DNA from 4 places in the Exiguobacterium oxidotolerans JCM 12280 genome. Region 1 is predicted to be linked to each of the others. Evidence: riboswitches for the same ligand, from Rfam matches in the RefSeq annotation. Region 1 holds a riboswitch; each other region holds the start of a gene.

Region 1 (7,986 bases):
GCCCACTTGGCGAAGTTACAACTGGAAACGTTACAGCATCTCGATCAGTCGAAACCGGAAGAACGGATAAAATTACTGGCCGGGTTGACCCGCCTCCGTCAAATTTGTTGCGATCCCCGTCTGTTCGTCGAGGACTATCGCGGACGGTCGGCGAAACAGGACCGGTTGCTCGCCTTGATTCAAGAAAAACGGGCAGCGGGCAAACGGATTTTGATTTTTTCACAGTTTACGAAAATGCTCGATTTGATTCGGGACGACCTGCATGAGATGCACCTTCCCCACTTCGAACTGCGCGGGGATACACCGATTGCCGAGCGTCTCGAACGCTGCGACCGTTTTAATGCCGGAGAAGTTGATCTATTCTTGATTTCACTGAAGGCGGGTGGCACCGGATTGAACTTGGCGACGGCGGATACCGTCATCTTATATGATAGTTGGTGGAACCCGGCTGTCGAACAGCAAGCGGCTGACCGGGCACACCGAATGGGACAAAAACAGACGGTCGAAGTCATCAAGTTAATCACGAAAGGTACGATCGAAGAAAAAATCATCGAGCTGCAAGAGCGGAAAGCGACACTCGTGACGGACATACTCAAACAACCAGATTCGCTCGCACTGTCAGTCGATGAGATGGTGCAACTGCTTGAATAAGCAAAAACGCACCGATTTTTTAACATGTTGGAAACCGTTGCTGCTCTAAGGGAAACGGACTTCCAACAGCCCTTTTGTTGCCGAGGAATGTTTAGCTTTTAATGTTACGGGGGTATAACTATCATAGCACCGCATCAGCGAGTTGCTTTTACGACCACATGTTTCTCAATATCAGCGTAATGACCTGGGAGAGAAATGCTAACCACTCACTTCGATCTTCATTTTTATGAAATCAATTTGAAATAGCATTCGATGCACTGTTTTGGCCGGAACGATTCGTTCCACTCCTTTCTTCATTACCTTTTGAGGGCTATACCAAATTCAAGGGGGAAATGAACATGTCAGTAACATTAAAAGTAGAAGAACGCGAAGTACGCCCACGCTCACTTAGAAAGCAATTACGTCATGAAGGAAAAGCTCTTGGTGTCGTGTATGGTTACAAAGTGGAAAGTACACCGATTGCCTTTGACGAAAAAGCATTGATCAAAGTCGTTCGTGAACATGGTGAGAATGCACTTGTTGCACTTCAAATCGGTGGTAAAAAAGTCAACACACTGATCAACAAACTCGATATGGATATCTTCACACCAACAATCAAGCACGTTGAATTCATCGCTGTTAAAATGGATGAAGAAACAGAAGTCGAAACAGATATCGTCCTCGTCGGCGAAGCGGCTGGTGCAAAACTTGGTGGATATCTTTCACAAACACTCTTTAAAGTGACAGTTGCAGCTACACCAGATAAATTACCGGAACGCGTCGAAGTCGATGTGACAAACCTTAACCTCGGTGATTCTCTATCGGTTTCGGATTTACCGGAAGAAAAAGAATACCGTATCGTTACGGAAGGTGACATTCAAGTCGTTGCCGTCGTCGAATCGACACTTGAAGCGGATCTCGAAGAAACTGATGCTGAAGAACCAGCTGAAGCGACAGAAGAAGTTTCTACTGAAGAACAAACGGAAGAAAAAGAATAATTTTTCTTACCCTCCCCTCGCGGAGGGTTTTTTATCTGTATTGACAACTGTCTGTAGAGTCGGTACAGTAAAAAGCGTACACACTATATGCACATCCACTAGGGGAGCCCATTGGCTGAGACGATTCACTTCGGACCCTTTGAACCTGATCTAGTTCATACTAGCGTAGGAAAGTGGAGCGGTAATTCGTTCAATTTTTCTGCATGTTTGCAGATTCAGCGACCGCTCTCTTTCATAGAGGGCGGTCTTTTTGTTTGTCTGGTGGTTGTGCCAAAGGGAGATAGGAACATGAACAGTTGGAAAATGAAAGAAATCATCGTCATGATGATGTTGTCGGTTGCTTGCGGGGTACTGTACTTAGGTTGGTCGACATTGTGGTTACCGGTTTCGGCGATTTTCGGACCGGTCGGTTCAAACTGGATGTTCGGGATTTGGGTCATCGCGAGTCCGCTCGTCGCCTACATCATTCAAAAACCGGGAGCAGCACTGATTGCAGAAGTCGTCGCCGCTGCCGTCGAATTATTCACGGGGAGTCATTTCGGATTATCCGCCCTATTGATCGGCTTTGCCCAAGGGATTGGGGCGGAAATCGCCTTCGCCCTCTTCGGGTACCGGAAGTTCAACACAATGACGTTGATTCTATCCGGCATGTTCGCAGCAATCGGTAGCATGGTCTATAGTCTCGTCGTCAACGGTTTCGCCTACTATACGACGACGACCCTTCTGTTGACGTTTTCCCTTCAACTCGTCAGCGGTGCATTGCTCGGTGGATTACTTGCGAAAGTCATCGTCGATGCGCTTGTCAAAACAGGGACGTTGAACGGTTATGCGATCGGGCGTAAACGACAGAAACCGGATGCGGCATGATTCATTGTAACGACTTGTCTGTCCGCTATCCGGGGCAACATGGCACCGTCCTGCACAACGTGACGGTGACGCTACACGAAGGGGAAACGACGTTGCTCGTCGGACCGAGCGGCAGTGGGAAAACGACGTTTTTACATGTTCTCGCCGGCTTACTACCTGACGCGATTGAAGCTGATGTCAGCGGTCACTGCAAGACGAACGGAACGGTCGGAATCCTTTTTCAAAATCCGGACGACCAGTTCTGCATGCAGACCGTCGGAGCGGAAGTTGCCTTTAGTCTTGAAAATCGTTCAGTCGACCGCAGTCAGATGGATGACCGGATTGACGCCGCACTGGCACGTGTCGGACTGGACGTGCCGCTGACGACACCGATTATGCAACTGTCAGGAGGGATGAAACAACGACTCGCCCTCGCCTGCGTCCTTGCGCTTGAGCCGGATATTCTATTACTTGATGAACCGACGGCGCAACTCGATCCGGCAGGACATCGGGTTTTGATGCAACTGATTGAGGAACTCCATCACGACCGGACGTTGACGCTCGTTCTGATTGAACATCAGCTTGACCGCTGTGTGACGTTCAGCGACCGGGTGCTCGTCTTCAATCACGGGGGAACGATTTTACACGATGGTCCGCCGCATGAAATCTTCGGTCAGCATCGCGCTGAACTCGAACGACACGGTATTGCGACACCGCTCCTCTACCCGTATCAACTGGAAACGTTACCCCCCGCTTCTTCCCAGGCGACGCGGTTACGAAAAGTGAATAACAACCGTCCTCCGGTCCGACAAGACAAGACGTTCGCGCTGACACGCACCGCGTTAGGACGCCGTAAGCAAGTGATTGTCGACGACCTGTCGCTTGCAACACACAGCGGAGAATGGATCATGGTCGTCGGATCGAATGGTGCCGGTAAAAGCACGTTGCTCGAAACACTGGCGAAATTGATTCCGGCGCAAGGCGGTACGGTCCGCTTGTTCGAAAAAGAACTGCGGACATGGAAAAATCGGAGCTATTACCAACACGTCGGATTCGTCTTTCAACAGCCAGAGCTCCAATTTCTCAAGCAGACGGTCGAAGACGAGTTCGTAATCAGCATGGAGGTGCCGACGCCGGAACGGATTGAAACGGCGTTGCAATCCTACCGGTTAACCCGTGTCGCCCGTCAGTCGCCGCTCGCCCTGAGCATGGGTCAAAAGCGACGGCTCAGCGTCGCGACGATGTTGTTAGAACCAAAAGACGTCCTGTTGCTCGATGAACCGACGTTCGGTCAAGATACCGAGACGACAGGTCAACTCATCGAGATGTTCGAGCAGGCGCGATTAAACGGGACGACGCTGATCATGGTGACGCACGACATGGAGCTCGTTCATCGGCACGCTGACCGGGTGCTCGTCCTTGGTGACGGGCGACTTCAGTTCGACGGCACACCGGACACTTTGTTTAAAGACGAGACGTTACTCGAGCATAACCAACTCTCTCGTCCGTTATCGTATTTGTATCAGCAACTCGAGGAGGTGAAACGTCGTGCAGGAAAACGTCTCCCCGCTCGCGCGTATTAATCCGGCGATTAAACTGGGTGCCCTCGTTTACGTGATGGTGCTGTTGATTGCGGCACCGACGTTACGCGAGACGATGGCCTTACTTGCACTCGCTGCGGTCGGATTGGGCTGCTCAGGTTGGTCTCTGTTGACGCTCGGCAAGCGGGTCGCCCCTTACCTCATCTTGTTTCTGTTGACGTTTTGGATGATGGCAGCCTTCGGAAAAGGCAGTACGGAAGTTTGGTCATTCGGTTGGTTTCGCGTCACGGAAGAAAGTATCGGTCACGCCTGGTTGATCGCACTGCGGATGCTCGCCTTCGTCTTCCTCAGTTTGACGTTCATCGCGACGACCGACCAAACCCGGTTCGTCATGAGTCTGATTCACCAGTGCCGCCTTCCGGACCGGCTCGCATACGGGTTTTTAGCAGGGATTCGTTTTATTCCGATTTTCCAGCAGGAAATCCGGACGATCCGCCAAGCACGCCGGGTCCGGCAACAACAGTCGATTTGGCCCTGGCAGACGTTTTTCGCCATCAGTTTACCGCTTTTTACGAACAGCATCATCCGTTCGGAACAAATCGCGATTGCGATGGAAGCGCGTCGGTTTCAGGCCGAGCGGACCTATTATGTCCGTCCTGTCGTGACGCAGCAGGACCGCCTGTTTTTTGGTCTTGTTTGCTTTGGTGCTACCCTGCTTCGGATTGTCGTATGACATTCATTAGATTAACGCGGACGGATTCAGGGAATCATAGTTTCGGAAGCAGTTAATTTAAAGAAGTAGGTGAAGATTTGAAACGAATCGTATTAGTCGGGGCAGGTCATGCCCATTTAGAATGTATCAAGGAAGGAACGCATCCGGATGTTGAATGGATCGTCATCAATCCGTCCCGTTATCAGTATTATTCAGGAATGTTTTCCGGTCTTGCGGACGGCACGTATCAACTCGAGGAGACGCGGGTCGATGTCAAAGCACTCTGTTCTCGTCACGGAAAGACATTGATGGAGGACCGTGTCACGCGGATCGATCCGCAAACGAAACAAGTTTTCTGTCAGTCAGGCGAAATCATTTCTTACGACGTTGTATCGTGTAACATCGGTTCGAATGATTGGAATCTCTCAGAGGCGACGGCACGCGTCACGATCAAGCCGAATTATCAAATCGATCAGGCGCTCCGTCAGTTTAAAGAGGCATCGTCGCCCGTCATCGTCGGCAGCGGTGCTGCTGCGATCGAGATGGCAGCGTCATTCCAATCAGACGGTTGTCCGGTCACGCTCGTTCATGATGAACCGCTCCTCGCAGGACACTCGGCAGAAGCGAGCATCCTTGACCGGTTGGATACGCTGGGTGTGACACGCATCGTCGACCGGTTCGTCTCTCTTGATGAACAAACCGTCCGGCTCCAGTCGGGTCAATCATTCAAATCGGATGCCGTCCTGTTTTTAGGTGGCGCGTCAGCACTGGATTTGTTCAAGGCGTCTAGCCTCTATTGTGACGAGCGTGGATTTTTGCTCGTCCACGAGACGTTCCAGTCGCTAGAGGACCCCTCTCTGTTTGCCGTCGGCGACTGTGCGACGCTCGCCGCATATCCGAACACACCGAAGAACGGGGTAACCGCCGTCCGGCAAGCCCCGGTCTTGCTTGAGAATCTCCTTCGTTTCGTCAATCAGGAACGGTTGCGGACGTTCCGGCCGCAAGGGCGTTACTTGACGATTCTTTCGATGGGACATCAGCAAGGGACCTTGCTTTACGGACGACACTATCAGACGAATCATTTGAGCTGGCGTTTGAAACAATGGATCGATCGCCGGTTCATCAAAAGTTATACGACGTAAAGAACTCGAATTTCGAATGAACTGGGAGTGCGGTTCAAGACGGAACGTGCACTAAGATGTCTGACTGAACCTCCTAAAACAGAGAGACATTCATTGCTCAATCTAGACCCAAAAACAGCCATCGCATACTTACGATGGCTGTTTTTGGGTCTAGAAAAACTCTTGTGAAGCATAAACAGGCGATATCGAGATGAGATGCAATTCGTTCGCGTTTCCCTGTCTCGCCTCGTCTTCAAAGCGGCAATCGTCCGCGCCGCTACAGCAAAGCTGCAGGGTCGCGACCGATTGCTTTTCGCGGTTCTAAGCGATTCGAGACGGATTGCGCCCTATACCGTCTGCATGACTAGCTTTTCGTCATAGTGTTACCTAAAAAGCGTCACGTTTCGTTGACTCCTATGGGAAAAGTGCGTTTTTAACGCACTGTCTGAACTGCTCCCCGTCAAGTAGACAGGTCAAATAATATAAATTTTTTAAACGGCTTGAGCCCTGAATTCCAGCGGACTTAAGCCGTTTAATCGTTTTTGATACCGCAGCTCATTATAAAATCGAATGTAGCGTCGGATTGCATCGTGGAGTTCATCGAACTCCTCGAATGTATGAAGATAGTAGCTTTCACACTTTAGCGCTCCCCAAAAAGATTCGATTGGACCATTATCGATGCATTTACCGGCACGGGACATGCTTTGTGTGATCCCAGCTTGTTGAGTCATATGATGAAAGGCATTTGACGTATATTGAAACCCACGGTCACTATGAAGAAGAGGGAAGCTACCAGGATCATCATCCAAGGCGAGTTTTAGCGTATCGAAGACGAGCTGACTGTTATTCGAACGACTTAGCACAAATGAACGAATTGATCCATCATACAAATCGAGAATTGCACTTAAATAAGCCTTTTTTGAGGTGCCGTATTTGAATTCCGTGATATCTGTTAACCATTTCTGATTCGGTTTTTCCGCATGGAATTCACGATTCAGAAGATTTTCTGCCGTTTGTCCGGGTATGGTTCTCATATATTTCGGTCGTGTTCGACGAATGACGCAACGAATGCCGGCGATTCGCATCAAGCGACGAACCCGTTTATGATTAACCGTTCTGTTAAATTGGCGATCTAGATTCAAGACCATTCGTTCACATCCATAGACTCCATCTACCGACTCATGAATAGATGTCAGCTCTTCAATGATCATGATGTTCTCTTCTTCGCGTACCGTCGGTACACGATTTAACCATTTATAATAGGCAGCACGGGATACGTCCGCAAAACGACAGAGGGCGACAATCGAATAGCCGAACTGGTCCGCCAACGATTGTATAGCCTTGTACTTATCCAAATTTCGGACTTGGTCTAACCTCTCCCCCTTTCGAACTCCTCTAGCTTTTTTAAGAACTCATTTTCCATTCGAAGAAGCTCGTTCTCTTGCTCAATCTTTTTCATCTCGATGGAGAGGCGTTCCACGTCCGTCAGTTCCTCAAACGGTTTCGTACGTCCACGGCTATCCATCAGTCCGTCAATCCCATTCTTTTCATACTTTTGAACCCACTTGTAGATTTGTTGGTAGGAGACCCGGTGGGTCTTCGCAGTTTCTTTATACTTCTTTCCATTTTTAAGACAGTCGCTGACTATACTAACGCGTTCTTCGAATGTCGTGATTCTTCCTCTGGTCATAGCGAATCGCTCCTTTAGTAGTGTGTCTTCACTACGACCATTATAGTTTGAAATCCAACGTCTGAGTACGCTTGCACTGGAGATGTTTAATTTTATGATGACGTCCATGACGGGCTCACCTTTTTCTAGCACGTCGCGTACGGCTCGCTCTTTAAACTCATTGGAATACTTCGTGCATACCGACCGTTTCTCCAAAGCTGAGATACCGCCTTGACGATACATCTGTCTCCATCTGAGTAGGGTCGATTGTGTGACCCCGAAGAGTCTTGCGACTTCCCACAACGTGGACACTCCTTCTTCATAAGTTTGGATGGCATATAGTTTTTCACTAGCGGAACGCTTGAATTTGGACATAGAAAAAAGCTCCTTTCAAAAGTAAACAGTTTTTCTTATTTCAACTGTCTACTTTTTGGGGAGCATATCAGTCAGAGGCAGGCAAGACCCTGCT
Region 2 (7,986 bases), 2.1 Mb from region 1:
TGATGTAACGATTGATCAAACATCGCCGGCAGACTATGATGCGCTGTTGATTCCGGGCGGATTCTCACCAGATTTATTACGTGAAGACGACCGTTTTGTCTCTTTCGTAGAAGAGTTCGATATGTCGAAGAAACCGGTCTTTGCGATTTGTCATGGTCCACAATTGATGATTAACGCTAAAATCGTTAAGGGACGCAAGATGACAGGATACAAATCAATCCGGGTCGATTTAGAGAATGCTGGGGTTGATTTTGAAGACACTGAAGTCGTCGTTGATGATAATTTCGTCTCAAGTCGTCAACCAGATGATATTCCGGCGTTCAACCGTGAAATGTTAGCGAAACTCGCATAAGTTCATGCAAAATAAATCCCCTTCACAGGTCGTGAAGGGGATTTATTTTTGCGTTAAGCGTTTGGATAATCGCAAAGCTCAGTGATGACCCCGTGCGAATGCCTCGGATTCATGTAAATTAAACGACGGCCAAAAGGCGTTGACCGGTACGTATCTTCGAGGAACGTAAGTCCCTGTTCTTTTGCATCGAGAATCGCTTGATCTAAATCGTCAACGCGGTAGGCGATGTGATGTACCCCTTTACCACGTTGTTTTAAGAAACGAGCAATGGGGCTGTCAGCGCTTGTTGGTGTCAGTAGTTCAATATGTGCATCTTCAAATTCAATGACAGCGATATTCGAAGCCACGCCTGGAGCGGGATTTGAATATTCACGGACTAATTTCCCGCCTAAAATTGTTGTATAAAAAGTAATGGCTTCTTGCATATCACGGACGGCAATACCAGTATGATCAAGTTTCACTATAATTCCTCCCTTACACCACTAGTGTGACAAAACTTCCCTCGAGGTGCAATGCGCAGGCATCTTCACTAAAAGATTTTCAACGTATTACATAATTAACCAACAAACTTATACAAAATGAAATCTCACTGAAATATAATAGAGGCAAAATGAATGCTATAATCAAAAACGTTCTTATAAATTTTAAACATTAAAATGAAATTTAAATAAAGCATACTTTTGACTACAATAAAATTATAGAGAAAAAGAGGGAATACTACATGAAAAAAACGTTCGCGTCGCTCATCGTTTCCGCACTTGTCCTTTCATCAACTCCTCATTTTGCATCAGCAGATGATTTAAGTGAACAAAAAGCCAAAAACGAACAAAAGCAACAAGAAAACCAAAATACACAAAAAAATCTTGAGTCTTCTGTGAATCACGAAGGTGAGAAGATTTCGAAGACACAACAAGAAGTGAATCGTTTAGACGAAGCATTAAATGAAAAAATGTTTGCCGTCGAAGCAAAAGATCGTCAAATCAAGGCGACAGAAGCTGAAATCGTTGAACTCGGTAAACAAATCGAGAAGTATAAAGCAAAATTAAAACGCCAAGAAGCATTGTTAGGTGACCGTTTACGTGTCATGCAGGAAAACGATGGTAACTCAATCAAATGGGAAGAAGTCATCTTTGGTTCAAAAGATGTCGGCGATCTTGTCAGCCGTGTGTTAGCCGGAAAATCCATTTCGCAACAAGATGATAAGATGATTACGGATTACCGCAATACACAAAAAAAATTAGCAAATGCTCAACAAGAGTTAAAAGATAAAAAAGTAAAACTTGTGACAGAGAAAAAAGAATTAAAACGTCAGCAAGCAGAACTTGAACAGCAAATCAGTGAACGAAACAAACGCATTAAAGAACTTAAGAAGCAAAAAAAGAAATTTGAGACACAGTTGATGGACGCGAAGGAAGTTCAACAAATCTTGATTGCGCAAGAAAAAGCAATCGCGGCAGAAAAAGCGGCACGTGAACGTGAAGCACGGATTGAAAAAGAGCGCAAGGCACAAGAAGCACGAGAAGCAAAAGCTCGTGCTGAAGCTCAAGCGGCACAAGCAGCAGCCGATCAGGCAGCGGCAGAAAAGGCAGCAGCTGAGCAAGCAGCAGCAGAAAAAGCGGCAGCCGAGCAAGCAGCAAAACAAGCAGCTCGTCAAAAAGCAACAACGAATTCAACAAAACAATCAACACCGGCACCAGCGCCGGTAGCACCAAAACCAGCGCCGGTAGCACCAAAACCAGCACCAGTAGCACCGAAGCCAACTCCGGCTCCAGCTGCATCTTCAGCATTGTTCATTCATCCGACAAGTGGTGCGACTACACAAGGATACGGCTCAGCAAGTGGTGAAAATGGATACGGATTCCATAATGGCATCGACTTTGGTGCACCGGTTGGAACACCAATCGTCGCAGCAGCAACAGGAACTGTCATTACGGCTTCTAGCAGTGGTCCTTACGGGAATCACATTATGATTGCTCACCAATTGAACGGAAAAACGTATACGACGGTTTACGCACACATGAGTTCATTGAATGCGCGTGCAGGACAACGTGTCAGCCAGGGACAACAAATCGGTGCACTTGGTAGCACGGGTAACTCGACTGGACCACACTTACACTTCGAAATTCATGTCGGCGGGTATATCTACAGTGGAACAGGCCCTGCAAATAGTGTTAATCCTATGTCAATGTTATAAAATCGTAAAAGAACTGCTACATTGTAGCGGTTCTTTTTTTGTACAGCTTAAATAATTAGTTGTTATATTACAAAATAACGTTTTCATTTGAAACGTAAATGAAATTTTTCTGAAACTATTACGATGCTATAATCAATTTCAGATAGTTTTACTACGAAACATGACTTCAAAAATCGAATTCATACATAAGCGAGGAACTCACATATGCTAAAAAAGTTATTTTCTACCGTACTATTAGGGACGTTATTATTGACGAACACCCCAATCACTCAAGCGGCTACAATTAAAGAAAAGAAAGCAGATAATGCAGCTGAGCAACGTAAGCTAGAAAAATCAATCAAAAAACAAGAATCTAAAATTTCAAAAGAGCAGCGTCAAATCAATGTGATTGATGCAGCAATCAATGAAAATATTTTCCGTGTCTCGGAAAAAAATAAACAGATTCGTCAGTTGAATGAACGAATCGAAGAGCTTGAGGCAGACATTATTCATTATGAAGAAATGTTGAAACGCCAGGAAGAGCTGTTAGGAGACCGTCTTCGTGTGCTTCAAGAAAATGATGGAAATTCTATTAAATGGGAAGAAGTCATTTTTGGTTCGAAAGACCTTGGTGATCTCTTTAGTCGTGTGATGGCAGGGAAAAAAATTGCTGAACAAGATGACAAGATGATTTCTGCTTATCTTGAAACGCAAAAAAAATTAGCGGATGCTAAAGCGACGCTCGTGGATAAAAAGGAAGAGCGAGTGAAAGAAAAAGAAGCCCTTTTAGTTCAAAAAAAGGAACTCAAACAGCAAATGAAAGCACGTAGTGCAACCTTAAAAAAATTACGTCAAGGTAAAACAAAATTTACGACAAAACTTCTGAATGCAAAAGAACTTCAAGCGACATTAGAAGCGCAAGAACGTGCGATTGCGGCAGCGAAGGCAGCAGCGAAGGCAGCAGCTAAAGCAGCAGCGGAAAAGGCAGCAGCTGAAAAAGCGGCAGCGGAAAAGGCGGCGAAAGCGGCAAAATCAAACAGCAAGAAGACGTCTGATGAGATTGTAAGTGCTACGCCAGTCGCTAGTGTTCCGAGCGGTTCGGCGCAGTTCGTTCGCCCGGCTTCAGGAAGTGTTTCACAAGGATTCGGACCAGCAAGTGGTGCGAATGGGTATACTTTCCATAACGGTGTCGACTTTAGAGGGTCAGTCGGATCATCAATCGTCGCAGCAGCTTCAGGAACGGTCATCACAGCAGGAAGTGGTGGGCCGTACGGAAATCATGTCATGATTTCACATTTCTTGAATGGAAAAGTGTACACAACAGTTTACGCGCACATGAATTCATTGTCAGTTCATGCGGGGCAAACAGTCTCACAAGGACAACAAATCGGTACGCTCGGAAATACGGGAAACTCGACAGGGGCACATCTTCATTTTGAGTTGCATATTGGTGGTTACCAATACAGTGCGACAGGACCAGCCAATACAGTTAATCCATTAGCGTACTTATAAAAACGAGCTTCGGCTCGTTTTTTTTATGACGCTATGCTACAGTGAAAGGGAAATTTAAATCATGAGCAACTAGGGGAGCTGGAGGAATCTGGCTGAGAGGAAAACCATTCTGTTTTCGACCCTATCACCTGATCTGGATAATACCAGCGTAGGAAAGTTGAGATCGAAGACATGAATAAGTGACCACACTCGTTGGTTTTTCATGGCGTCGTCTGCTTTTTTACAGCGGACGGCGCTTTTTTTCGTTCCGCTTTCTCCTTGTGCTCTCATAGAAAGTGAGGTCTATCGATGAAACATGTACTGACGATTGCTGGATCAGACTCTAGTGGTGGAGCTGGAATTCAAGCCGACTTAAAAACTTTTTCTGCTCTTGGGGTTTACGGGATGAGTGTAATTACTGCCATCACAGCGCAAAATACGTTAGGCGTACAAGCAGTTGAAGATGTATCACCAACGCTTGTCGAAGCCCAGTTGAACTCGATTTTTAGCGATATTCGTGTAGATGCCGTTAAAATTGGGATGGTCTCGAATGAAAAAACGATTCAAGTTATTGCGAAATGTTTGAAGCATTATAAGGGACCGGTCGTTTTAGACCCCGTGATGGTCGCAAAAGGGGGGCATGCCCTGTTAAAGGAACATGCTGAACAAGCATTAATGGAGCACTTGATGCCGCTTGCAACCGTGACGACCCCGAATATTCCGGAAATGGAACGCATGTTAGGGCAAGCGATTTCGACAGTTGATGAAATGAAGCTGGCGACGACGGAATTCGCACAAAAACGAGATATCGCTATCTTGTTAAAAGGCGGTCATCTCGAAAGTATTGATGCCTCGGATATTTTATACACGGAAGGGATGTATCATCTGTTTCAAGAGGCACGATTAAAACGCCAGCATACACATGGGACAGGATGTACATTATCTTCCGCGATTGCGGCACGTCTTGCGCTGGGAGATTCCCTGAAGGATAGCGTGATTTATGCTAAACGGTACGTAACTGAAGCAATCCGGCATGGATTTGCCTTAGGGAACGGAATCGGACCGACACATCACTTTTATGACATTTGGAGGGAAACGGATGCTTACAACCATTCACGATAAAAAACCATTAATTCATCATTTAACGAATGCGGTCACGATTAATGAGTGTGCCAATATGACCCTTGCGCTCGGGGGTTCACCTGTCATGGCTGAAGATATCCTAGAAGTCGAAGAAATGGTTGGACATGCAGATGCTGTCGTTATCAATATCGGGACACTGAACGCAGCTTCACGAGCGTCGCAATTGTTGGCAGGTCAAACGGCTAACCGATTGAAGAAACCGATTATTTTAGATCCAGTCGGAATGGGGGCGACTACACTTCGGACACAATTCACAAAAGAGTTACTCGAAGCAATTCATTTTACGGTCATTAAGGGGAACGTCTCTGAAATCAAGACGCTCATCGGTCAAGTCGGACGTTCTAAAGGAGTCGATGTCGCTTCAGGAGAGACATTAGATTTTCAAGTCGTCCATGAGTTTGCTGGACGGCTCGGGACGACTCTCGTCGTAACGGGACCAGTTGATTTCATTACAGACGGCAAGCGACAAGTAAAACTAACCGTAGGAACGCCACGACTCGGATACATTACAGGGACCGGTTGCATGACGGCATCGCTCATCGGAACCTTACTTGGAGCAGGGTATGATGCATTCGAAGCAGCGACCTATGGGACGTATTTAATGGGAAAAGCGGGTGAAGTCGCAGATGAAGCAGCGGGACTCGGTGATTTCCGGATGGGGTTGTTCAACGCAATCAGCTTAACTACAGAAGAAAGTTTGAAAGGGGTATTGACCAGTGGAGAATGATTACACGGTTTATGCGGTAACAGATCGGCGCTTTCACCCGGACGTTGCCTTGATTGATGCGGTCGAAGCAGCAATAAAAGGTGGCGCGACGATGGTCCAGCTTCGTGAAAAACAGGCGCAAGGGAAAGAATTTCTCGAACAAGCGAGCGACTTGAAGAAAATGATGTCTCGTTACGGCGTCCCACTCATCATCAATGACCGGATTGATATCGCACAAATCGTCGGTGCAGGTCTGCATATCGGGCAAGAGGACATCCCTTTGCGGGAGGCACGTAAGCTGTTACCGGAAGCCACGATTGGGGTTTCTGTCTCGACCGTTGAACAGGCGATCGAAGCAGAGCAAGACGGGGCAACTTATCTTGGCGTAGGGTCACTCTATCCAACGGCGACAAAAAACGATGCGAGTCAGATGACAAACGAAACACTCCGGGCGATTCGCCGGGCTGTTTCCCTTCCGCTCGTCGGAATTGGTGGAATCACACATCATGTGGTGCCCGACTTATTCGAGATGCTTGAAGGATATGCTGTCGTCTCTGCCTTATTCGCAGCACCAGATATTGAACGTGCGGCACGAGAGTTCAAGGAGGCGGTTCAGACTGCGCGTCAAATAGTATCAGACCGGGTATAATCACTGAAGAGGTGATGCACGTGAAATGGCAGGTCATTCGCTTTCGGGGAGGCTGGATTCGGTATCGCATCGAACCACAAATCATTCGAATCGACAATCGCGGAAAGTATCATTTAGGTTGGAAATTGTTTCCCTATCCGAATCGTTATGCATTTGAATTGGCGGTTTTGTTAAAAAACAAACACCGACAACGATATAAACGGCCGCTGTTGATTAAAACGGCATCCATCGCTACGGAAATCTGGGGCCATACACATCTCGATTTATTTTATCGGGTGATGTTACAAGTACCGTTACCACGCTTCCTATCGAATCGATATAAGGAGCGATTGCGAAATACAAGTATTATCGATATCGGTGTACGGGCTGTCGATACTAATCGAATCGTTTGGGATATCGGGAATCGATTAGGGGGATGGGCAGTTTTTCGTACAATCCAAAAAAAGCATCGGAAATGAATCTTCACCTCGCGAATCATCGTAGTCATCTTACTTGCATTTGTTGTTTTAGGATGGTGCAATAGTTTGGAGGAGAGGTGAAGACAGTGGAGGCACCACGCTGTGAGACGATTGCGATCGATAAAAAACGTGCGACTGAAATTGGTCATGCCGTTGAGAAAATCCCGACGCTTGAGATTGGGAAATTGTTTAAAGTGTTATCAGACGCAACGCGTCTACGAATCGCTTATGCATTGACGGTCGAGCAAGAACTGTGTGTTTGTGACGTATCGGCATCAGTTGATTGTTCGATTGCGACGGCTTCGCATCACTTAAGAACGTTATTGAAACAAGGTCTCGTCAAATATCGTAAAGAAGGAAAAGTTGTCTATTATTCACTTGATGACCATCATGTCTCGTCGTTAGTTCATTTGGCAATGGAGCATGTGAATGAAGGAAAGGCTTCTTCTTGAGAAAAATATAAAAAAACGCACCGCAGTCCGATAAAGAACTGCGGTGCGTTTTTTAGCTTTTTCACGAAGCTAATCGTATGAAACAACAGATCATTTGATTCGATGGAAGAGCGTGATGGTCACACTGATGAGTAGAAAGGCTAAAATGGATAGACTAAAGCACATCCGTTTATAGGATGCTGTCACGAGCGCCGTATTTTCGAGTTCTTGATCTAATTCGGTATACAATTGATCTTTAACTTGAGCAAGATCTTCAAGAATGGTCTGCGTGGTCTGTGTCGATTGTTTCGCTAAAACGGTAGCTGCTTGTGAACCATTTGTTTCATAAAGCCTAAAAACGGTATCGATTTCTTTTTCCCAAGCATTGTTACGGGCTAACAAATCTTTAATCGGTACGGGTGTTTCGTTCGAAGCATTGAGCACACGGCGTAAATCATGAATTTTGGTCGTGCAGAAGTAGTATTGTTCAATGTAGCGGTCGTCTTCATAAAGCAATAGGCCGCGAACGGCATTTGCCCGATCTCGATTGTATTCGACGAGTTGGTCGACTTGTTTAATCATC
Region 3 (7,986 bases), 2.5 Mb from region 1:
GCTCCGAGTAAGCTACCGAACTCCATATCTTCAATTTTCAAATCATAACCGAGGTTTTTTGTAACTTCTTTTGCGATTGCGACATCAAATCCAACGATGTCGTCTCCTTTCGCCGTATCGATGTATTCAAACGGGAAGTAATCTGCTGACGTTCCCATCGTTAATACTTTATTGTCATCACTTGAACCGCCTGATGAATCATCTGATGCACCACATGCTGCCATCGTAAGTGCGAGAATGCCTGCCATTGCCGTTGCTACTAATTTTTTCATGAATAAATTCCCCTTCCAACGCTCAATTGTCAGAACTTTAACAATAGTATGACTTATGTTTTTTTCTAATTCAATACTAAATAGCTCTGATCCGATTTATTACTTTTAGGATATACGAATATTTATTCATTGTAAAGTATAATTATCTCGTAATAATGCATAAATCGATTCTTTTTATACAAAAAATGAGTAAATAACCACTTTTGAATCCGCTTACATTTTTTATTGCTATGCTCGGATTTTAATCATGGGTACTTTCTAACTCGAAAAAGGGGATGCTATTGATTCGATTCGTCCTTCTTTTTTCATTGCTCTTTCAATAAGTCGGCCTCTGCTTCAGGGGGACTGCTAAAAAAACATCCCTTTCGCGCACACTCACTTTCACGACAAACTAAAAACCGTGTTTCAATTAAGAAACACGGCTCCAGACTGTAGTCAAAGTGTTATTGGGCGATAAAAGCGTTTTTTTCGTTGCTTTCCTCGGGCGAGGCGCAAGCCGTCTTGAATCGCTTTAGAACCGCGACAGGAAAGCGCGAACTGATTGCACTTAGATATAGTATATTCACTCTTCATAAGCGTTTGTATACACACGTGAGCCGTGCTTCAATTAAGAAACACGGCTCACGTTGATTCATTTATGCGTAAATTTCAATCAATGACTCTAATTTTTCAACAACTTCTTCTGCAGTAAACGATTCGATGTCGAAACGCTCAACCATCGAGAGAATGTTGCCGTCTTGCATCAAAGCGAATGATGGTGATGAAGGTGGATACCCTTCAAAGTACTCACGTGCCCGGTCCGTTGCTTCACGGTCTTGTCCCGCAAACACTGTTACGAAATGATCCGGCTTGACGCCTTCCATTCGATTGACGTAAGCAGCTGCTGGGCGAGCGATCCCACCGGCACATCCACATACTGAGTTGACGAGGACAAGTGTCAACCCTTCACGCTTCATCGCGTCATCGACGCTTTCAGCTGTCGTTAATTCTTCAAAACCAGCAGCCGCTGCTTCTTTGCGTGCTGTCTGGACGACGTCTTCAAAATACATTTGGAAATCCATCGGTCTAATTCCTCCCTTATTCGTTCTCTTTCTTATTGTACGAGTTTAGACGAAATCTGTCCAAGTCTGCCGCTTAATTCATGCGCCAAATATGGTTTCGCATGCAGTAAATCACGGAAGGCGACGTAACGGTCAATTTTTTCTTCCGTCGGCTGACGGTCATTTTTATAGGCCCGGATTAAAACATTTTTTGGTGTATGCTCTAAATCAATGAACTCAAGCAATTGTGTCTCGTAACCGACGAGCGTCAAGATTTCGGCGCGGATTGAATCTGTCGCGAGCGAAGCGAACTTTTCCTTAATCAACCCGTGCTGCAACATGACGTCGAGTGGTGAACAGTCGAGTTGACGATTGAGTTCTTTTTGACAACACGGAACACTTAAGATGACAGACGCATTCCAATCAACGGCGCGGGCCAGGGCGACATCCGTCGCAACGTCACAGGCATGAAGCGTCACCATCAAGTCAACCTCTGTATCCTCATTGTAGTCATGGACGTCCCCGACACGGAACTCGAGATTCGTATAGTCGAGATCGCGCGCAATCGCTGTACATTCTTCGATGACTTCTTTTTTGAGATCAAGTCCGGTCACTTTCAAGTCAAAACCTTTGACGACACTCAAGTAATGATACAAAGCAAACGTCAAATACGATTTTCCGCATCCAAAATCAAGAATCCGTAACGTCCGATCCGTCGGTAATGCGGAAATACTATCTTCGACGAACTCGAGGAACCGATTGATTTGTTTGAATTTATCGTACTTTTGCCGTTTGACTTGCCCGTCTTCCGTCATGACACCAAGCCGGACTAAAAACGGTACGACGACACCATCTTCAAGAAGATGACTTTTTTTTCGGTTATGCGACAGTTCTGCTTGGAGTGGCGACTGTTTTGTTGTCTTTAATGATACTTTCATTTTCTTTGATAACTGGAACTGGACTTCTTCCGTCTCGAAGCGGAACAAAAATTGACGGAATTCTTCCATCAATGCGTCGAGTCGTCCTAAAAATTCGTCGATTCTCAAATTTTCATGTTTAATTATCCGCTCATATTGAAACTCTAATTGGATTGCATACGTATCTTTCAATAGAATCGGTTTTAGTTTGATTCTTCGAAGATCATTCGACTTTTGGCGCGGACCACTGATCGTTGCATGCACGAGAGCAGAAGCCTCGAGCTTTTGAGTGAGTAATTCTTTTACTTGGTGTAATTCCACTGTAGTCCCGTCCTTTTCTGATTGTTCTTTCGAAACTGTAGCAAATTCCACCCTATTCGACAAGTAAGGTAGCTTCATCATTAAAGGAGGAACGAACGATGTTCAAAAAACTTTTATCACAAATCGGAATCGGTGCCGCCACAGTCGATACACGACTCGACAGCGAGCGCTGTGAGCCCGGCGGACAAATTCACGGAACCGTTCATATTAAAGGCGGCAGTGTCGACCAAGAAATCGACCGGATCTATTTAGCGTTTAATACACAATATAAGGAAGAGGTCCGCGACAGCACGTCATTCACGACGTTTACACTCGATCGTTTTTCACTAAATGAAGCTGCTTTTACGATTGAAGCAGGTGTTGAACGTGAAATTCCGTTTACGCTTCAAGTGCCATTTAATACGCCGCTATCGGTCAGTCAGTCGAAGTCATGGATTGAAACGGGTCTCGATATCGCCCAAGCGGTCGATCCGTCAGACCGAGACGCTATCATCGTCCAAGCCAACGACCTCCAATCCGTCATCCTAGAAGCGATGGAAGAACTCGGCTTCCGACTTAAGAAGGCCGATACGGAAAAACTCCCCGGCCGTTATCGTAAGGACTTACCGATCGCTCAAGAACTCGAGTACTCGGCACGTAATACGTACTTCGCCCATAAACTGGACGAAGTCGAACTCATCCTGCTCCAAGACCGGTCCGGCATCGACATCGTCTTGCAAATCGACCGTCGTGCCCACGACTTAGGCTCGCTCTTCAGTGAGATGGCGGGTGCGGATGAGACAATGACGAAGCTATCCTTATCGAACCACGATTTGATGGACCGAAACGCCGTCAAACAACAATTAAACGATTTGATTGAGCGGTACAGCTGATTTCCTTACCAGAATCTTCATCATGCCTGTAATCCACCCACAAAAAAACCTGAGCGATTACCATGACTTTCTTTACGAAAGCTGAAAATTGCTCAGGTTTTGTGCGGTCTGCCGTCTGATCGCGCTGATCGACAGCGGCTAAAGCTGTACTTATCGTTTCGTTACTTTTGCTTGACGCGTAACTCCTGTAAAAACACGTTCAAACGTTTCTTCCGTCCAGCCCATTTCCCAGAAGAGTAATTCGTAATAACAGCTTTTGACAAAATGTTGTTTCATCCGTTCTCGTTCTGCTTCAGTCGCTTGCGCCGCCAATGCATCGAGACGGTCGACTTGTTCAAAGACGACCCGTTCGAACCATTCTGAACTGTATGTTGCAATCCACTGCTGATAGATCGGTGACGCAGGTGATTTCGTCAACAGTTGTTGTCCGACCTCATAATAGAGCCAGTAACAGGGTAATATCGCTGCAATCGTCTCACCAAGCGTCCCCTTACTCGCATGATGCATATGCGAGACATAGGCATAAGCAGTCGGTGCCGGTTCGAACGTTGCTAAATCTGCTTCCGTGATAGCAAGCGGTTCGAAAAAAGACTGGTGGAGCGACAGCTCAGCCGCATATGTCGACGTCGCATGTTCCGCAAGCTCTGCAATCGTCGCGAAATCTGTTGCTTTTGAGGCGGCGCGGGCTTGAATTTTTGCGAAATGTTTTAAGTAATACGCATCTTGCATGACATAATGCCGAAATTTTTCGAGCGGTAACGTCCCGTCACCAATGCCAGTGACGAATGGATGGGAAAAGCTGCTGTCCCAATACGTTTTTGCGGCTTGCCGAATTTCTTGACTGAATTTCATCCTAATTCCCCCTTTTGTTGAATCAAAAAACGCCACACCCTACGAACAGGGCATGACGTGAAGAGACCACAAAAGAGACGTTCACGCCACTTCCCTCCGTAAGTCCAAACTTAATCAGGTTCAAAGGGTCCGAACGTCTTCGTCGTCTCAGTCGGCCTACCGACTCCCCTAGTGGTCATTATTTAATTCTTGTTTAATTATACCACTTTTTCAGTCAAATCGTCCGTATTTCAGGAAAAACTTAGTATACTGTATGGGGCAGGAGACGCGTGTTCCGTTCCGCCTCAAGACCGATTCCGTTCCGGAACACGTCACTTACAATAGGATTAGTACCTGATACTATCTACTATACTCGGAGGATTCCTACTATGAATAAAGCAACAAAAATCATGACAACAACGCTGTTAGCGTCAAGCTTACTTCTCCCGACTGCTGCTTCAGCAGAACAAGTCGTCGATAAAACGATCATCACGCTCGGTGAATCGCTCGGTGCAAAAGACAAGGCCTGGGTGCTCGCCCGATTGAATGCGCCGGAAGGCATCACGCCCGTCATCGCCACGGCAGCTGATGAGGAAAAATATTTAGGGAAGAACGTTCCCCAATCGCAACTCGGCGGTAACATGTACTCTTCCGCAAAAATTGAACTCGCTGAAAAAGGCGACGGTCTCTCGGTCGCAACCGAAAACATCACTTGGGTCACAAAGGACATGTATTTGAATGCTCTCGTCACAGCGGGTGTGACGGACGCCGATATCACGATTACTTCTCCTTATAAAGTCACCGGTACGTCTGCTTTGACGGGAATCATGAAAGCATATGATCAAACGTCGGCAGAAACCGGTATTAAATTGACGGATGAACGAAAAGATTTAGCCCAACAAGAACTAGCCGTTACGTCCGATGTCGGAAAAACGGTCGGGACGGACAAAGTCGCCAAACTGATGAATGAAATCAAGGCCGAAATCGCAAAACAAAAACCGGAAACCAAAGTCGATATCGAGAATGTCATCATCCAAGTCATTCAAAATAACAACATCCAATTGTCAGACGCCCAGATGGACCGATTGACGTCATTGTTCAGCCAAATGGAGAAAGCAGACTTGAACTGGGGACAAATTGAGACCGGATTAAAAAGTGCCGGTCAAGATATTCAAGCATTCGCGACCTCGGAAGAAACGAAAGGATTTTTCGCAAAATTGTTTGACGGTCTAAGTAATTTCTTTAAATCGATTTCCGGACTGTTCAAGTAACTGAAAACGGTATCATTTCCAGCTTAACATATGGTAAACTGGCTTTATCGAAACGAAAAGGTGGTGTAGAAGATGGGTTTTGCTGCGTGTAAGCATTGGTTGATGGAACAACTTTATCTGTTGCGCGCGATTTTTCATGGAATGGCGTTCTAAGGGATCAGTCTGCCCTTTTTCTAGAACATCTATCTGAAAAATAAAGCAAAGCGCACATTCTACGGTAAACGGAGAGCGCTATTTGCGTTCTCCGTTTTTTTGATGCGCATGAAAGGAAGTTATTGATCATGATATGCGACATCCAACATCTGACAAAACAATTCGGAGGAGCATCCGTCTTAACCGACATCTCACTCTATCTTAAACAAGCTGACCGTATCGGATTGATCGGTCGAAACGGAACCGGAAAAACAACGTTACTGCGCTTAATCGCTCAACTCGATGCACCGGACAGCGGAACCATTTATCTAAAAAAAGGACTTTCCATCGGTTATTTGGCTCAAATCCCACAGTTCGCAGAAGAATTGACCGGCCTCGATGTTCTCTGGACCGCATTTGCCCAGGTCGTCGCCTTACGGACGACGATGCATCAGCTTGAACAACAAATGGCAAATGCCGACCACCTCGACGATGTGCTGAACGATTATACGCGCGTGACCGAACAATTCGAACGACAGGACGGGTACCTACTCGATTCAAAAATCCAACGTATGATTAACGGCCTCCACCTCGATGCCTTGCTGACACGTCCCTTTTCTCAATTGAGTGGTGGCGAACAAACGAAAATCTGCCTTGGCCGGATGCTTTTGACGGAACCGGACTTGTTGATCCTCGACGAGCCGACGAATCACCTCGACCTCGCAGCCATCGAATGGCTCGAACAATTTTTAAACAGTTATCCGGGCGCAGTCCTGATTGTCTCGCATGACCGCGTGTTCCTTGACGCAAGTGTCAATTGGATTGCGGAACTAGAAGATGGTGAATTGACGATCTACCCCGGAAATTATTCGGCGTATACGGTCGCGAAAGAACGCCTGCTCCTCGAACAGTTCCACGCCTACACGGAACAACAAAAGAAAATCAAACAAATGAAGGATGCGATTAGGCGGTTACGCCAGTGGGCAAATGAAGCCTCTCCTCCGAGCGAAAAACTGTTCCGGAAAGCAAAAGCGATGGAACGGGCACTCGAACGAATTGAGCGACTCAAACGGCCACTTCTTGAAAAAGCGGCGCCTGATATCCAATTTTCGTCGCACGGGCAACTCAGTCAAGTCGTTTACCGCTTGACGGATGTTGAACTTTCAGTTGCCGACCGCAAGTTGTTTACGTCGCTTGATTTCGAAGCCGCGCCGCGTGACCGGATTGGGATCGTCGGTGCGAACGGGAGTGGGAAAACGACGTTATTACGTGTCTTACTCGGACAACTCGAACCGACGAACGGACATGTTACGCGTGGTCCGTCAAATCGCGTCGGATTTTTATCGCAACACGTTGACATGCCGGGTGAAGAGCGACTGATCGATTACTTCCGCTCACGCATTTCGACAGATGAAGGAACAGCCCGGTCCCTGTTAGCCCGTTTCCTATTTTTCGGTCCCCGTGTCTTCTTATCGATTAGTGCGTTAAGCGGCGGAGAAAAAATGCGTTTGATGCTCGCGATTCTTGTCCATTCGCCGCTTAATGTCCTGATTCTGGACGAACCGACGAATCACCTCGACATTGAATCCCGCGAGGCGCTTGAAGAAGCACTCGAGCACTTTGACGGAACGCTGATTGCCGTATCGCATGACCGTTACTTCTTGAATCGACTTTTTTCGAAAACGTACTGGTTAGATGACACGACGGAAATGTTTTCTGGTCCTTACCACTATGCTACCGAAAAACGACAGGCTCGGACAAACATCGAATCAGTGGAACCCGCGCCTATCGAGCGAGCCACCAAGACGCCAGTAACTGAGGCACGTCCACCTTTAAGTACAGACGAACTCGAACAACAGATTCAACAGCTAGAGGATGAAGTGGCTTTACTCGATGCGTCACTAGCGACGACAGAAGATTACGAAGTCCTTGCGCCATTATTCTCAGCGCGTGAACAGCTCGTCAGTCAAATTGATGTCTTCTATGAAAAATTGTTGGCCGTCGATCACTAATCAAAAGGCGCATCATTTCACCACCGCTCGCTTCATTAAGTGCGGTGGCTTTTTATGTTAAAAATGCTTTGATGACGATCTGTTTTTCTGAATCCAAAAAAATATATTTTAAACATTTTAAAAGAAAGTTTCGAAAAAAAGCTTGCAAGTTGTCTGAAAATTCGTATAATTCAACTTATAGCTATTATCACTTTTCAGCAAAAACACTTTGGGAGGAACTATCACATGGATGCATTTCAACAAGCTGTACAATCAGGCGTCGACTTCGCTAACAACATCTTATGGTCTTATATCTTAATCGCCGCTTTAATCGGAGTC
Region 4 (7,986 bases), 340 kb from region 1:
AAACCGTGACGGCGACCTTCCCGGAAAAAGTAGCCTACGATGCTGTAGGTGAAGGGGATGAAGATCCGCCGCGGCAAGTCATTCGAATCGAGACGGATGATGCTAAAGGGAAACGTACGGTGATTGAAGAGTCGATTGACAGTGATGAAACATTTGATGTTCCGGTGACGATTGATCCGGGCGAAGAAGGGAAAATTACGATTTATAAAGATGATGTAGTGTATCGCTCGAAAACGATTACCTATAAACAAGCGAAAGCAGAACAATGAGTGTGCTACGAACCGCAAATTGAAGGAGGGCATGGGATGGCAGAAAATCGTATCGAAGAAAATCGGGACGGGACGATCATTCGTCTACAAGGTGGGTTTTATGATGTCATGACGACGCAGGGCGAGGTGCGGTCGCGCGCTCGGGGAAACTTCCGAAAACGTGGTATCAGTCCTGTTGTCGGAGATGAGGTCGTATTGCATATCGAAAGCGAAACTGGATACATTTTAGAAGTGAAGGAACGGCAAAATTTCCTAGTTCGTCCACCGGTCGCAAACATCGATCAAGCGTTGCTTGTCGTCTCAGCAGCAGAACCGGACTTTTCAGCCCATTTGCTCGATCGATTTTTAGTCTTAATCGAAGCAAAAGAGATTCAACCCATTATTATCTTGACGAAGATGGATTTGTTGCAAGGAACAGCAGAAGCAGAAGTCCGGACGGCGATTGCCGGTTACCGACAAATCGGTTATCAGGTGATTGAGACGTCGAGTGAGACGCTAGAAGGGGTAGAGGAAGTTCGCCCGCTACTCAAGGAAAAAACAAGTGTACTCGCGGGACAGTCGGGAGTCGGAAAAAGTTCATTGTTGAATGCGCTCGACCCGACGCTCGATCTCGAGACGAGCCACATCTCGAAATCGCTCGGACGCGGACGACATACGACGCGTCATGTGACGTTAATTCCGCTTGCAGAGGGCTTGATTGCTGATACGCCAGGGTTTTCGAACCTAGATTTTCCACACGAGATGGAAATCGAAGAATTACGTTGGTGTTTTCCGGAATTCGTCGCACGGCAAGATACGTGCAAATACCGTGGTTGCCTGCATTTAAACGAACCAGGCTGTGCTGTCAAAAAATCAGTGGAGGCAGAAGAAATCATGTCCTCACGCTATACGAATTATGGTATGTTTGTAGAGGAAATCAAGAATCGAGCGCGGAGGTATTGAAATGATTAAAATCGCACCATCTATTTTATCAGCAGATTTCGCCAACCTAGAACGAGACGTTAAAGCTGTCGAGGCGGCAGGAGCAGATTACATCCATTTCGACGTCATGGATGGCCAGTTCGTCCCGAACATTTCATTTGGTCTACCCGTCCTCAGTAGTCTTCGTCAAAAGACGGACATGGTCCTTGACGTTCATTTAATGATCGATCGACCAGAAAACTTCGTCGAAGCGTTTGTAGCGGCAGGAGCGGATATCGTCACCTTCCATGTCGAAGCGACGAATCATGTCCATCGTGTCTTGCAACAAATTAAAGGGGCTGGAGCAAAGGCCGGCGTCGTCCTGAATCCACACACGTCACTGTCGACGATTGAACATGTCCTAGAAGAAGTCGACATGGTCTTGTTGATGACGGTCAATCCAGGATTTGGCGGACAAGCTTTCTTGCCGAGCGTCATGACGAAGCTGAAGCAATTAGCGATGATCAAAGCAGAGCGCGGTTTGACGTTCGAAATTGAAATCGATGGTGGTGTCAACGCGGAAACGGCAAAACTGTGTATCGACAATGGGGCAAACGTCCTTGTCGCAGGTTCTGCAATCTACAATGCACCAGACTATGCAGAAGCCATCACTAGTATTCGAAACGCGGCTCACGTATAATAGAGCCAAGACAATTAAATTTTGACCGCAAGGGGTGTCGCGTCAAGCGGCTGAGAGAAGTGAGTAGACTTTAACCCTTCGAACCTGTTCCGTTCAGACGGACGTAGGGATGTGGCGCACGCAGGCAGTACGGCGTCCGTCGTACTGCCTTTTTGTTGTCATCATTATTTTATTTTTAGGAGGAACACAGTATGAAACGATTACAAATGTTAATGGAGATTGCGATTTTCGCGAGTCTCGGTGTTGTATTTGATTTATTGATTCCGTTTAAGATGCCACAAGGCGGATCCATCAGCTTAGCGATGTTACCGATTTTCGTCATGGCCTTTCGTCACGGCGTCGTTGGTGGTGTCATCACGGGTGCGCTCGTCGGAACGATTCAATTGATGTTCGCTCCGCAAGTCTTGACGGTCGTCCAACCGCTGCTTGACTATACGCTTGCATATGGTGTCGTCGGTTTGAGTGGAGTGTTTGCAGGCCAAGTCAAAAAAGCAGCAACAGAAGGTCAAAAAAAGCGTCTCATGACGATTGTCTTGTTTGCGACCTTGCTAGGTGCAGGTCTACGTTATATCTGTCATGTCATCAGTGGGATCGTCTTTTTTGCAGAGTATGCCAAAGGACCGGTCGTTCCATACTCGTTCATTTATAACGCGACGTATATGGCTCCGTCGTACGTTTTATGTGGGGTCGTTGCAGGTATTTTGCTTACGACAGCACCACGTCTTTTACGTTACTCCGCTCGCGGTATTTAAAGATGAGAGTTTTAATCGTTGCGGCAGGACCGGTAGAAGACGTCCCGACGCTCGCACCATTCGTGAAAGACAAGACGATGATTATCGGTGTTGACGGCGGGATTGCGACATTAGTGGAGCAAGGACTTGATTTTGATGTGGCAATCGGTGACTTTGATTCGCTCGGATACGTTCCGGATGGTGGATTGCTTCATCCGGCAGAAAAAGATGAAACGGACTTAGAACTAGCGTTACGTTACGCTACCGAACAGGCTGCAGGTTCTGAACTACTCATCTTTGGTGCGACGGGTGGTCGGCTCGACATGACGCTACAGAACGTCTATTTGTTAAAACAATTTCCGATGGCACGACTCGTGACGAAACGTGAGGATGTCCGGTACTGGAAAACCGGTCAGTACGAACTCGCGTCTGAAGGGTATCATTACCTTTCCTTCATTCCCCTTGTCCCGTCGAACTTGACCCTGCGCGGCGTCAAATACCCCTTGACGGAGCATCCTGTTCCGGTCGGTGGTTCGCTGACGGTCAGCAATGAGTGGGTTGGTGTTGCGCAAGTGACGGTCGTCGAAGGGGAAGTTCTCGTCCTGCGCACGCACGAAAAATAAAAACGTGATAGACGCGACTCCATCATATCCCGCTGAAGCGATCGGGATATGGGTTCTAAGCGATTCGAGACCGATTGCGCGCTAAACCGTCTGCATGCCCGCTTTTTCGTCACTGTGTTACTAAGAAACGTCACGTTTCGTTGACTCCTGCCTCTGAAAGCAACGGAAAAGAGGCAAGCTTTTTATCACTCCATATTACTTTGTCTACACGCTGAAACGCCGACGACTCCGTATGTAAAACGGAAGCGTCGGCGCTTTGATTTGTTTACGACTTTTTTAGTCAGTCGACTGTTTGAGATTGGTGAGATTGGCGGGCTCCGGTATCCGGTGTATCCAGGACCAGGTAATATGTCAAAGTCATTCGTCTTGAAGTGTCGAACTGGCTGCTTGTTGTTCGCTTTTGGCAGCAAGGTGCTTCCCTTTGACAAATAGGTGGTAACTTGCCCATGTCAGTAGGAAGAAAGGGACGCCGAGATATAAGGCGACACGTTGATCCGCTTGAAAACCTAAACTGATTAAGACGAGCAGGTTGAGTGAGAGCGAAACGATCGGTAAGACTGGGAAAAACGGTGTCTTGAACTTCAATTCGTCAAGCGTGTGTCCTGACTTGATAAACTGACGTCGGAAAGCAATTTGCGAAGCAGAAATCGAGATCCAACCGACTTGCGCTCCGAGACCGGCGATGGATAACAACCAGATGAAGACGGTATCCTCGGCAAAAAATGCCGTCAATAAGGATAACATCGCGAACAACATCGTGAACGCTAAGGCACGCATCGGCACACCCCGTTGATTGACGATGGCGAGTTTTTTTGAAATCATACCTTCTTGCGACATCGACCAGAGCATGCGTGTCGCAGCATACAGTCCAGAGTTTCCGACGGATAAGAGTGCCGTCAAAACGACGATGTTCATCAAATCTGCAGCATATGGGATGCCGATTGCGTCAAAGACCATGATGAAGGGACTGCTGATGCCGCTCGCCGATTCATACGGAATCAAGGCACCGATGATCGTGATTGAGAGGACGAAGAAAATAAACGTCCGCCAAACCGTATTACGAATCGCTTTCGGAATCGATTTTTCTGGATCACTCGATTCCCCGGCAGCGACTCCAATCAATTCTGTTCCTTGGAAAGCGAAGTTGACGGCAATCATCGTCGTCAAGACGCCGAGAGCCCCGTTCGGAAACCAGCCGTTCGCCGTGAAGTTCGCGAACAACGTAGCTGGTCGTTCAGCCGCCATATCAATCCATCCGAACCATGCGGCTCCCCCGAGTCCGATGAAGAACAGGATGGCGAGTACTTTAAGACTTGAAAACCAAAATTCTGCTTCCCCGAATGCTTTCGCAGAGATAGCGTTCAAACCGAATAAGATGACGGTAAATAAGGCGCACCAGATGACGACAGGAACGTTTGGAAACCAGCGATCCATCAGACTACCGGCAGCTGTGATTTCTAGAGCGACGGTCACGGCCCAGCCGAGCCAATAAATCCAACCGACGGCAAAACCGATGCCTGGACCGATAAAACGTGTCGTATACGTTTGGAATGAACCGGACACAGGCATGTGGACAGCCATCTCTCCTAGACAGAGCATCGTTAAGTACATGATTGTTCCGCCGACGATGTAACTGAGGACCGCCCCGAGTGGTCCTGCTTGCGAAATCGTCAACCCTGAACCGAGAAATAACCCCGTCCCGATAATACCACCAAGCGAAATCATGAATAGATGTCGGCTTGTCATGGCTCTTTTTAACTGCATGATGAATTCCCCCTTGAGCAATCAAGTAACTGCCAACTTATTGTAAGCGTTTTCAAACGCTGCGACAATTACTTTAGGAGAAAAATAAAAAAGACGACAAAAAAACCGGAAGGGAAGATTCCCGTCCGGTTTTTGCGCCTTATACGCGTTCGACTTTACCTGATTTAAGAGCTCGAGCTGAAACCCAAACCTTTTTAGGTTTACCGTCAACGAGGATACGTACTTTTTGTACGTTGACTCCCCAAGTGCGTTTCGTTTTGTTCAATGCGTGTGAACGGTTGTTTCCCGACTTCGGCGATTTTCCAGTAACGTAGCATTTACGTGCCATGCGTTCCGCCTCCTTTTATGTTGTTTTGCGTTCGTCCTAATAGACACTTTGCTATCTTAGCATGGTGTCAGGACGGTTGCAACATAAAAAAAGTAGCTGACAAGAAAAAAACTTGACAGAGAACCTCAAAATTTAAAATAATGGATGAGGATGATGGTAAAAGTTCATTTGACCGCTACTATTTTTCACTTATTCATTGTATAGTCAGTACGGCGACTTTTCAATAGTAGGTCCTTATAGTAGAATTACGAGAAGAACACAATTAGTTAAAGGGGGCTACTCAGGTGGCGATCGAGATGAAAACGACCTATGGAAAGATTGATGTAGATAATGATGTCGTCGCGCAACTGGCGGGCGGAGCTGCAATGGAATGTTTTGGTGTCGTTGGTATGGCATCCCAATCACAAATCAAAGATGGGCTAGCTGAATTATTGAAACGTGAGAATTTTGCACGTGGTGTCATCGTTCGACAATCTTCAGAACAAGTCCACATCGATATGCATATCATTGTGAGTTACGGTACAAAAATTTCTGAAGTCGCGAACAATGTTCAAAGCCGTGTTAAATATACGTTGAACCAAGCGTTAGGGTTAGAAGTGACATCTGTAAATATTTTTGTCCAAGGAGTCCGCTTGACGAATGTCTAAGACGGAAATAGAGGAGGAAACTTTAGTGAGTGTAGATCGTTTAACAGGAGCGCAATTAGTCAAGATGATTCAAAATGGCGCGGCGAATCTCTATCAAAATGCAGATTTCGTCGATTCGCTGAACGTATTCCCTGTGCCGGATGGCGATACAGGAACGAACATGAACTTGACGATGACATCGGGATCGAAAGAAGCAACGAACGCAACATCTGAATCTGTCGCAGACGTCGCATCAGTATTCGCACGAGGTCTTTTAATGGGGGCACGTGGGAACTCGGGTGTTATCTTAAGTCAATTATTCCGTGGTTTCTCGAAATCAATCGAAGGAAAAGAAACGATTGATACGAAAGAATTCGCAGATGCCTTGCAAAAAGGTGTCGATACAGCATATAAGGCCGTGATGAAGCCAGTCGAGGGGACGATTTTAACGGTTGCTCGTGAAACAGCAGTCGCTGCGATCACACAATCGGAAACAACGACGGACTTACTTGAATTGATGCGCGGAATCGTCGATGCATCAAAAGTTTCACTCGAAGGAACACCCGATCTTTTACCGGTCTTAAAAGAAGTCGGTGTCGTCGATTCTGGTGGACAAGGACTTGTTTGTATCTATGAAGGGTTCCTTGCGACACTCGAAGGAAAAGAACTTGAAAAACCACATGCTCCTGTCATGGAAGCACTCGTCGAAGCAGAGCATCATAAATCGGCTCAAAGCTTCATGTCGACAGAGGAAATCCATTACGGTTACTGTACAGAAATCATGGTTCGTTTCCAAGATGATAAGTTAGCGAATGCACCGTTCAGTGAAGAAGCATTCCGTAACGAATTATCTGAGTTCGGAGATTCACTGCTCGTCGTCGCAGATGAAGAGTTGCTCAAAGTTCACGTCCATGTCGAGACACCAGGTGATGTCATCAACAAAGGACAAAAATTCGGTGAACTCGTCGCGGTTAAAATCGAAAATATGCGCCAACAACACTCAACGATTTTAGAAGAAGAAGGCGTCAATCACGTAACAGCTCCAGTTGCAACGAAAGCGAAAGCGAAATCTGCACTCGTCACGGTCGCAATGGGCGAAGGGATCAGTGAGCTCTTTAAATCACTCGGCGTCAGCATCGTCATCGAAGGTGGACAGACGATGAACCCGTCGACGGAAGATATCGTCAAAGCGATTGAAGACGCGCATGCGGAGCACGTCTATGTGTATCCGAACAACTCGAACATCATCATGGCGGCTGAACAAGCAGCATCTGTTGCATCATGCGGCGTGACGGTCGTGAAATCAAAAACGGTCCCACAAGGACTGGCTGCGACAATCGTCTACAACCCGGAAGCGACAGTCGATGAGAACGAACGTCACATGACAGATGCGATTGGTGCTGTCAAGTCAGGACAAATCACATATGCTGTCCGTGATACGAGTATCGATGGTGTCGAGATTAAAAAAGATGATCACATGGCGATTGCGGAAAAACAAATCGTCGCAACAGATCACTCGAGTCTCGGTGCAGCGAAGAAACTCATCGATACGCTCGTCACGGAAGACGACGAAATCGTAACGATTTTATTCGGAGAAGGCGTAGGACAAGATGAAGTCGACGAGTTAGTCGCTTACATCGAATCAATCAATCCGGACGCTGAAGTCGAAGTTCACGACGGAAAGCAACCGCTCTATTCATATATTCTTAGTGTTGAATAAAGAATAAACGTGAAGTTACCTTTTCACGAATCCCACCATCTGCGATAATAGAGGTGGGATTTTGTTTTGTTTAAAAGAGAGGGGGAAATGAAATGAAGTATCGTAGTGTATTTGATATCATCGGTCCTGTCATGGTAGGACCATCGAGTTCCCATACGGCAGGAGCAGCACGAATCGGTTTGATGGCGGGTAAGTTGTTCGGGGAAACGCCAACAGACATTTATATCACATTTTATGGATCGTTTGCCGATACGTACCGGGGGCACGGAACCGATGTAGCGATCATTGGTGGTGTACTTGGTTATGATACGTTTGATGATCGAAT

The links. A riboswitch is a leader RNA that binds a small molecule or an ion and turns the genes downstream of it on or off. The one in region 1 is predicted to bind thiamine pyrophosphate.
Region 2: it holds a riboswitch for thiamine pyrophosphate, as region 1 does, so the genes downstream of both, thiD (bifunctional hydroxymethylpyrimidine kinase/phosphomethylpyrimidine kinase) here and P403_RS0100620 (ECF transporter S component) in region 1, are expected to answer to the same signal.
Region 3: it holds a riboswitch for thiamine pyrophosphate, as region 1 does, so the genes downstream of both, tenA (thiaminase II) here and P403_RS0100620 (ECF transporter S component) in region 1, are expected to answer to the same signal.
Region 4: it holds a riboswitch for thiamine pyrophosphate, as region 1 does, so the genes downstream of both, thiT (energy-coupled thiamine transporter ThiT) here and P403_RS0100620 (ECF transporter S component) in region 1, are expected to answer to the same signal.

Annotation. Positions count from the first base shown of each region.
Region 1 covers NZ_JNIS01000001.1:93,179-101,164, reverse strand. The annotation lists gene P403_RS0100630 (DEAD/DEAH box helicase) at 1-651, shown strand, start outside; gene P403_RS0100625 (50S ribosomal protein L25/general stress protein Ctc) at 990-1,628, shown strand; TPP riboswitch at 1,719-1,817, shown strand; gene P403_RS0100620 (ECF transporter S component) at 1,917-2,495, shown strand; gene P403_RS0100615 (ABC transporter ATP-binding protein) at 2,492-4,057, shown strand; gene P403_RS0100610 (energy-coupling factor transporter transmembrane component T family protein) at 4,023-4,748, shown strand; gene P403_RS0100605 (NAD(P)/FAD-dependent oxidoreductase) at 4,826-5,869, shown strand; gene P403_RS16730 (IS3 family transposase) at 6,340-7,203, opposite strand; gene P403_RS16725 (helix-turn-helix domain-containing protein) at 7,218-7,892, opposite strand.
Region 2 covers NZ_JNIS01000001.1:2,151,418-2,159,403, forward strand. The annotation lists gene P403_RS0110875 (type 1 glutamine amidotransferase domain-containing protein) at 1-352, shown strand, start outside; gene P403_RS0110880 (VOC family protein) at 406-813, opposite strand; gene P403_RS0110885 (murein hydrolase activator EnvC family protein) at 1,074-2,546, shown strand; gene P403_RS0110890 (murein hydrolase activator EnvC family protein) at 2,751-4,037, shown strand; TPP riboswitch at 4,099-4,209, shown strand; gene thiD (bifunctional hydroxymethylpyrimidine kinase/phosphomethylpyrimidine kinase) at 4,326-5,138, shown strand; gene thiM (hydroxyethylthiazole kinase) at 5,116-5,886, shown strand; gene thiE (thiamine phosphate synthase) at 5,876-6,514, shown strand; gene P403_RS0110910 (hypothetical protein) at 6,535-6,972, shown strand; gene P403_RS0110915 (ArsR/SmtB family transcription factor) at 7,059-7,424, shown strand; gene P403_RS0110920 (CHASE3 domain-containing protein) at 7,515-7,986, opposite strand, start outside.
Region 3 covers NZ_JNIS01000001.1:2,610,170-2,618,155, reverse strand. The annotation lists gene P403_RS0113355 (transporter substrate-binding domain-containing protein) at 1-272, opposite strand, end outside; gene P403_RS0113350 (BrxA/BrxB family bacilliredoxin) at 908-1,333, opposite strand; gene P403_RS0113345 (class I SAM-dependent methyltransferase) at 1,366-2,550, opposite strand; gene P403_RS0113340 (sporulation protein) at 2,649-3,422, shown strand; gene tenA (thiaminase II) at 3,573-4,274, opposite strand; TPP riboswitch at 4,349-4,454, opposite strand; gene P403_RS0113330 (DUF1002 domain-containing protein) at 4,643-5,524, shown strand; gene abc-f (ribosomal protection-like ABC-F family protein) at 5,806-7,668, shown strand; gene P403_RS0113315 (alanine/glycine:cation symporter family protein) at 7,894-7,986, shown strand, end outside.
Region 4 covers NZ_JNIS01000001.1:429,163-437,148, reverse strand. The annotation lists gene pknB (Stk1 family PASTA domain-containing Ser/Thr kinase) at 1-269, shown strand, start outside; gene rsgA (ribosome small subunit-dependent GTPase A) at 306-1,211, shown strand; gene rpe (ribulose-phosphate 3-epimerase) at 1,213-1,869, shown strand; TPP riboswitch at 1,890-1,996, shown strand; gene thiT (energy-coupled thiamine transporter ThiT) at 2,061-2,621, shown strand; gene P403_RS0102330 (thiamine diphosphokinase) at 2,624-3,223, shown strand; gene P403_RS0102325 (amino acid permease) at 3,581-4,987, opposite strand; gene rpmB (50S ribosomal protein L28) at 5,127-5,315, opposite strand; gene P403_RS0102315 (Asp23/Gls24 family envelope stress response protein) at 5,600-5,962, shown strand; gene P403_RS0102310 (DAK2 domain-containing protein) at 5,988-7,661, shown strand; gene sdaAB (L-serine ammonia-lyase, iron-sulfur-dependent subunit beta) at 7,754-7,986, shown strand, end outside.